2 linked regions of the Paraflavitalea devenefica genome follow. The protein of the gene in region 1 interacts with the protein of each later gene in a pairwise test. Links are inferred from orthologs where the notes say so. Each region holds a gene or a part of one and is shown in the gene's direction. Other genes may lie near its edges. The genes, in order: recJ and HB364_RS30000.

Evidence for each region.
Region 2: the proteins of recJ (region 1) and HB364_RS30000 interact in binary tests that used the Escherichia coli proteins (3 or more experiments, as listed by UniProt). The link is inferred for Paraflavitalea devenefica from one-to-one orthologs.

The regions. Positions count from the first base shown.
Region 1 is NZ_JAARML010000003.1:35,613-38,819, reverse strand. What follows is about bases 29-2,900. They hold recJ (single-stranded-DNA-specific exonuclease RecJ), read left to right. Parts: upstream 29-547; coding sequence 548-2,254; downstream 2,255-2,900. Other genes in these bases: HB364_RS18595 (TlpA disulfide reductase family protein), read left to right, coding at 2,348-2,900; HB364_RS18605 (polyprenyl synthetase family protein), read left to right, coding at 29-532. Also shown: more of HB364_RS18605, read left to right, coding at 1-28; more of HB364_RS18595, read left to right, coding at 2,901-3,207. UniProt on the Escherichia coli protein: Single-stranded-DNA-specific exonuclease.
Region 2 is NZ_JAARML010000007.1:275,783-279,099, reverse strand. What follows is about bases 31-3,012. They hold HB364_RS30000 (type IA DNA topoisomerase), read left to right. Parts: upstream 31-444; coding sequence 445-2,580; downstream 2,581-3,012. Other genes in these bases: HB364_RS29995 (DUF4153 domain-containing protein), read left to right, coding at 2,936-3,012; HB364_RS30005 (MFS transporter), read right to left, coding at 31-119. Outside these bases: more of HB364_RS30005, read right to left, coding at 1-30; more of HB364_RS29995, read left to right, coding at 3,013-3,317.

The DNA.
Region 1 (3,207 bases):
ACTGCTGCAACTGGAAAAATCCCGTTCCCTGAACCTGAAAGAGGACGTCTATTTTGAGATCATCACCGGCAAAACAGCTTCTCTGCTGGCCTCTGCCTGTGCTGCCGGCGCCTTTTCCACTACCCATGATGAAAGTCTGACAGAAAAGATGCGTCTTTTTGGCGAAAAAGTAGGGATTGCTTTCCAGATCAAAGACGATTTGTTCGACTATGGCAACGACTCCATCGGAAAACCTACCGGCAATGATATCAAGGAAAAGAAACTCACCTTACCATTAATATATACCCTTAACAATTCTGATGCCACTACCCGCCGCGGGCTGATTTACATTATAAAAAATCACAATAAGGATGTGGCTAAAGTACAGGAAGTCATTGATACGGTAAAGCATGCCGGGGGTATTGAGTACACTGAACAAAAGATGTTTGCCTATCGTGACGAGGCATTGAGTATCTTACAGGAATTTGATAACCCGGAGGTACAAAAGGGCCTGGAAGAACTTGTGCGGTTTACAACAGACCGAAAGTTTTAACGCCCAAAAACTATCATGCAGAAACGATGGAACATACTGGCGGCTGATGAGAAAAAGGTCAACGAGTTATACGAATCCCTTAAAATACATCCTGCTCTCTGTAAAATACTGGTACAACGCGGTATTGATAATTATACCAGTGCCAAGCAATACTTCCGCCCCCAGCTTTCCGATCTTCATGATCCCTGGCTCATGAAGGATATGGAAAAAGCGGTTGCCCGGATCCTCACGGCCTTTGACCGGCACGAGAAAATACTTGTCTTTGGAGACTATGATGTGGATGGGATCACCTCTGTATCCTGCCTGTTCAGCTTCCTGAAAAAACATTATAACCCTGAGAAACTGGATTTTTATATCCCCCACCGCTACCGGGAAGGGTATGGCATCTCCCAACAGGGCATTGATTTCGCGGTAGATAATGGATTTACCCTCATTGTTTCCTTAGACTGTGGCATCAAATCCGTTGACCTCATCGGTTATGCCAGGGAACGGGGAATTGATTTTGTGGTTTGCGATCACCATACACCAGATACCATTCTTCCCCCGGCAGTGGCTATCCTCAATCCCAAACAACCGGATTGCCCCTACCCTTATAAAGAGCTTTGCGGCTGCGGCGTAGGCTTTAAACTGATCACCGCCCTGGCACAACGCCTGAATCTTCCCGCTGCAGAAGCGGAAGAATACCTGGACCTGGTGGCCACAGCTATTGCAGCCGATATAGTGCCCATCAATGGCGAAAACCGCACGATGGCCTTCTTTGGATTGAAGAAAGCCAATGAAACGCCCAACTATGGCATCAGCGCCCTGAAACAACTGAGCAAGCTGGAATCGGCCCTGTTTATCAATAGCCTCATCTTTATGATCGCGCCCCGGGTGAATGCCGCCGGACGTATGGATGACGCCCGTAAGGCCGTACAAATGTTCATTGCCAATAGCTTCGAAGAGGCCCATCAATACGGCGAAATGCTGCATTCCGATAATACAACCCGGAAAGAGGCCGATAAAAATATTACCGACGAAGCCCTGGCGCTTATTGAAGGCAACCTTGAATTCCTGGAACGTAAGTCTACCGTAATTTACCAGCCCCACTGGCATAAAGGTGTGGTAGGTATTGTAGCTTCCCGCCTCATTGATCATTATTACCGGCCAACCATCGTATTAACGCAATCCGGTGAATATGTAGCAGGGTCCGCGCGCAGCGTGGCAGGTTTTAATGTATACGAGGCCATTCACCAGTGCAAAGACCTACTGCTGGGATATGGTGGCCACTTTTATGCCGCCGGCATGACGCTGGAACCCGGCAATGTAGATGCTTTTCGCACCCGCTTTGAAGAAGTGGTAGCAGCTACCATCACGCCCGATCTGCTGATTCCCGAAATCATTATTGACGGAGAAATACCCTTTAAAGACCTGAAACCCGCTTTCTACAATATCATCTGCCAGATGGAGCCTTTCGGGCCTGACAACCTGAAGCCGGTATGGGTAACCCGGAAAGTGATGAACAGCGGCTACTCAAGAGTCGTGAAAGACAACCACATCAAGTTCTCCCTGCGGCAGGAAAACATCCTGTTCAACGGGATCGGCTTCAATATGGCCCGCAAATTTCACCTGCTGCAGGAACAGAAACCCATTGACATCGTTTTCACCCTTGATGAAAACGTATGGAATGAGGAAAAACATTTGCAGCTAAAAGTGATTGACTTCATGTTATCCGAGGCATAATCCTGCGCCGGATTCACAGCTATCCCTGCCATATTCTCAGTGATGTACATCGCTACCTGCCGCTTAACAGACATTAGCAGCAAATTATTGATTATGTCACTACCCAAATGCTTTATCGCTTTTCTCCTGACCACTCATTTAATGACAATCCATGCGCAGGCACAAGCCCGGTTCCGGTTATCGGGTACAGCCCCTGCTTCCTTCGAAGGGAAGATGATCTATATAGCTACTATAGACTATTCCGACCTCAAACAGAATTTCAAAGATTCCACCCGCATCGAACAGGGCCGGTTTGTGTTTACCGGCCGGCTGCCACAAACCGCTTTGCTGGCCACGCTGCATGTTCCCAGACCTGGCTTTGGCATACATCAGTTCTTTCTTGAAAACAGGGATATAACCGTAACTATACATGCTACCGGCGCCCGTAACACACTGGATAGTTGCACATTCAGCAATGCCCCGGTAAACGAACAATTCCTGTTGCTGAAAAAGAAACAAAAACCTGTAGACAACCTTATCGTTGGTCAATACCAGAAAATGGACACGACCATGGCCAAAGCAGATGAAGCGGGAAAACAAAAAATGAACGATGAATTAAACGCCCTGCATAGGAAAAACAAACAGGTAACGGTGGAGTTCATCAAAGAAAATCCTGCCAGCTACCTGTCCCTGTACCAGTTGTGCTATTTTATTGCCAGTACCAAAATGGAATATGCAGACAGCATGCATCATTTACTAACGGGCCTTTCAAAGGATTTACAGCAACAGCCTGAAGCAACTGCCTTACTAAAAAGGATACAACAGGTAAAAGCTACCAGCATTGGCCAACCGGCTCTATGGGCAATAATCCCTACCGATCAGAACAAGCCCTTGTCCCTTAGCAGTTATAAAGGTAAGTATGTACTGCTCGATTTCTGGGCTTCCTGGTGTGGCCCCTGCCTGCAGAACCTGCC
Region 2 (3,317 bases), on another replicon or contig:
GCCGTATCAATGGAAATATTGAATTCCCTGGCTATTGCAGGCAGTATACCGATTACGCCAAATTCAGTAGTAATGATCCCGAAGGCGCCCAGCGCCATGATGTAGATTGATCTTTTCATAAATACGAATAGCTGAATGTTTCGATTAACCCAATAAAGCACCCCGATAATGTGCTTTAAAAGCAGGGACTATCGTTTTGCATTTGTCAAAAAGGCAATGGAATCGTTGGTAACAGGATGCGTTGGCAGCGTTGCAGAAGACCAGCTCTGCGCATATTTACTGCAAACTTACATAGAAACATCGAAATGTATCGATATGTTTTAAAGGCTCCCGGATTTTTTAACAAATTGATAGAATGACAAGCGCTGCATTTACTGGACCAGGCATCACCCTGTATATTCATCCTCCCGAAAAAAGTACGACCTTTGCGCTCTTTGAACGATTATGAAGGTTTGCATTGCAGAGAAGCCAAGCGTGGCCAGGGATATTGCACAGATTATCGGCGCCAAAGAACGCAAGGACGGATACCTCGAAGGCAACGGGTACCAGGTTACCTGGACCTTTGGGCATTTCTGTACCCTGAAGGAACCGCATGACTATACAGACCAATGGAAGTTTTGGCGACTGGAAGACCTGCCCATGATCCCTCCCAGTTTTGGCATCAAACTCATCAACAACGATGGGGTACAAAAGCAATTCAAAGTTATAGAACAACTGGTGCAGCAATGCGAGGAAGTCATCAATTGCGGGGATGCCGGCCAGGAAGGGGAGTTGATCCAGCGTTGGGTATTGCTCAAAGCGCAATGCACGGCGCCCGTTAAAAGACTATGGATATCTTCCCTTACTGAAGAAGCTATCCGCGAGGGCTTCCGGAAATTGAAGGATGCTGCGCAATACGACAACCTCTATGCCGCCGGCAGCGCCCGGGCTATTGGCGATTGGCTGCTGGGCATGAATGCCACCCGGTTATTCACCAAGAAATTCGCCCAAGGCAAAACGGTGCTGTCTATAGGCAGGGTACAGACTCCCACCTTAGCTATGATCGTAGCCCGGCAGAAAGAGATCAATGCCTTTCAGTCGGAAGAGTACTGGGAATTGAAAACAGTATACCGGGAAACGGAATTCACCGCTACCATTGACCGCATCAAGGTATTGGACAGGGCGCAAAAAGGATTGGCCTACCTGCAGGAACATCCTTTTGAGATCACCTCCTTTGAAAAAAAGGAAGGGAAGGAGGGCAATCCCCGCCTGTTTGACCTCACGGCATTACAGGTGGAAGCCAATAAGAAGTATGCCTATTCTGCGGATGACACACTGAAATATATCCAGAACCTGTATGAAAAAAAGCTGGTCACCTACCCCAGGGTAGATACTACTTATCTCTCAGAAGACCTGCATCCCAAAATTGAGGGCATCATGCAGGACCTTACGCCCTATGCTGCGCTGACAGCCCCCATTCTTGCCAATCCTATTCCCAAGTTGAAGACGGTGTTCGATGACAAGAAGGTTTCCGATCACCATGCCATTATTCCCACAGGCGTGTATCCATCCAACCTGCCACAAGAGGAGAAGCGTATTTATGATCTGGTAGCCAGGCGTTTCATCGCGGCTTTTTACCCGGAGTGTAAGATATCCAATACTACGGTGCTGGGCAAGGTAGGGCAGGTGCCTTTTAAAGTCACCGGAAAACAGATCCTGGAGCCCGGCTGGAAGGAAGTATACGCCAATGATGTAACTCCTAAAAAAGAGGGCGAGGAAGAAGAAAAGGTCCTGCCGGTATTCGTGGCAGGGGAGAGCGGCCCGCATACGCCCAGGATACACCAGGGGAAAACCACACCGCCCAAGGCTTTCACTGAAGCGACCTTGTTACGGGCGATGGAAACAGCCGGCAAGCAGGTGGAAGATGAGGAAATGCGAGAACTGCTGAAAGATAATGGTATTGGCCGTCCCTCTACCCGCGCGAATATTATTGAGACCCTCTTCCGCCGGAAGTATATAGAGAAACGCAAGAAGAATATTTATGCTACCCAAACCGGCATCGACCTGATCGATACGATCCAGACGGAATTACTGAAAAGCCCTGAACTGACAGGTATCTGGGAACGTAAGTTACGCCTCATTGAAAAAGGAGAATATGCCATGGATACGTTCAAACAGGAACTGATCCAGATGGTTGTAGACCTTACTACAGAAGTAAAGACCGCTACTTATAAAGTGATAGCTGTTGCACCTGATCAACCGGCGAAGCAAGAGAAAGAGCCCGAAGAAAAGCCTAAAAGAGAACCCAAGCCCAGGGAGCCGAAAAAGACAATCGTGATAGAAGAGCTGCAATGCCCTAAATGCAAAGCGCATCTGCTGAAGAAAGGCAATACGGCTTACGGATGCGCCAATTTCAAAGTCTGTGGTTTTAAAGTGCCGTTTGAAGTCTTTGGCAAGAAGCTGTCTGACAAACAGATCGCCGACCTGCTCACCAAAGGGAAAACCGGTAAGATGAAGGGATGGAAACTTACAGGAGCAGCAAGTGAGACCGAAGGCAAGCTGAAACTGACTACCGCTTTTGAGCTGGAAATAGAGCCGTGATCCGCGTATTTATAGCTACAGAAATACCCTTACACCAATAAAATAAGATAATTACCGCATATAATTTATCGGGCTGATGCTTGCAAAGCTGGTATTTATGTATTAACTTTGAAATGCAAAGTACTTTTAGGGTGAAGGAAAGGCAGCATTATAGGATGAACAAGAGGAGAGGTTGACAGCAGGCAGGGCGGCTATTTATACCTTACTGGGGGGCTTTTGTGTCTGGATTGGCTTTGACGGAATGTCAATTTTTTTTGTCCCTCCACTTTGAAATGCAAAGCTCTTTTAGGAGAGAGTCAGCCGGTATTGCTTACGGTCTAACAAAACAAGTATTAATCAATTTATTATAATGGTTATGAGAGATCAAATATTATCCAACCTTGATAATCCTGCACAGTTGGAAAGACTGTACAGGGAAGATAAATCAGGTTTTAAGCGGTCATTTAATGTGTTGTACCCGGAGCTTAAGGACAGCACCTTCGCCAGCTTTTGGAATGCACGGCTGAATTTTGCCAAAGAAGAGATATCCTGGGGTACTGCCAAAGACCTGGTATTTGTGATTATTACTGCTCTCCTGGCAGGGCTGATCGCCAAGCTGCCGGTCATTTTATCTATAGATGAAGAGTTCTTCTATATGAGGAATGCCGGTTTTATTGTTTTCCCGATGCTGTCGGCATACTTTGCCTGGAAGAACCAGTTATCTGCCGGTAAGATTGTCTTTATAACCGGCGCCACCC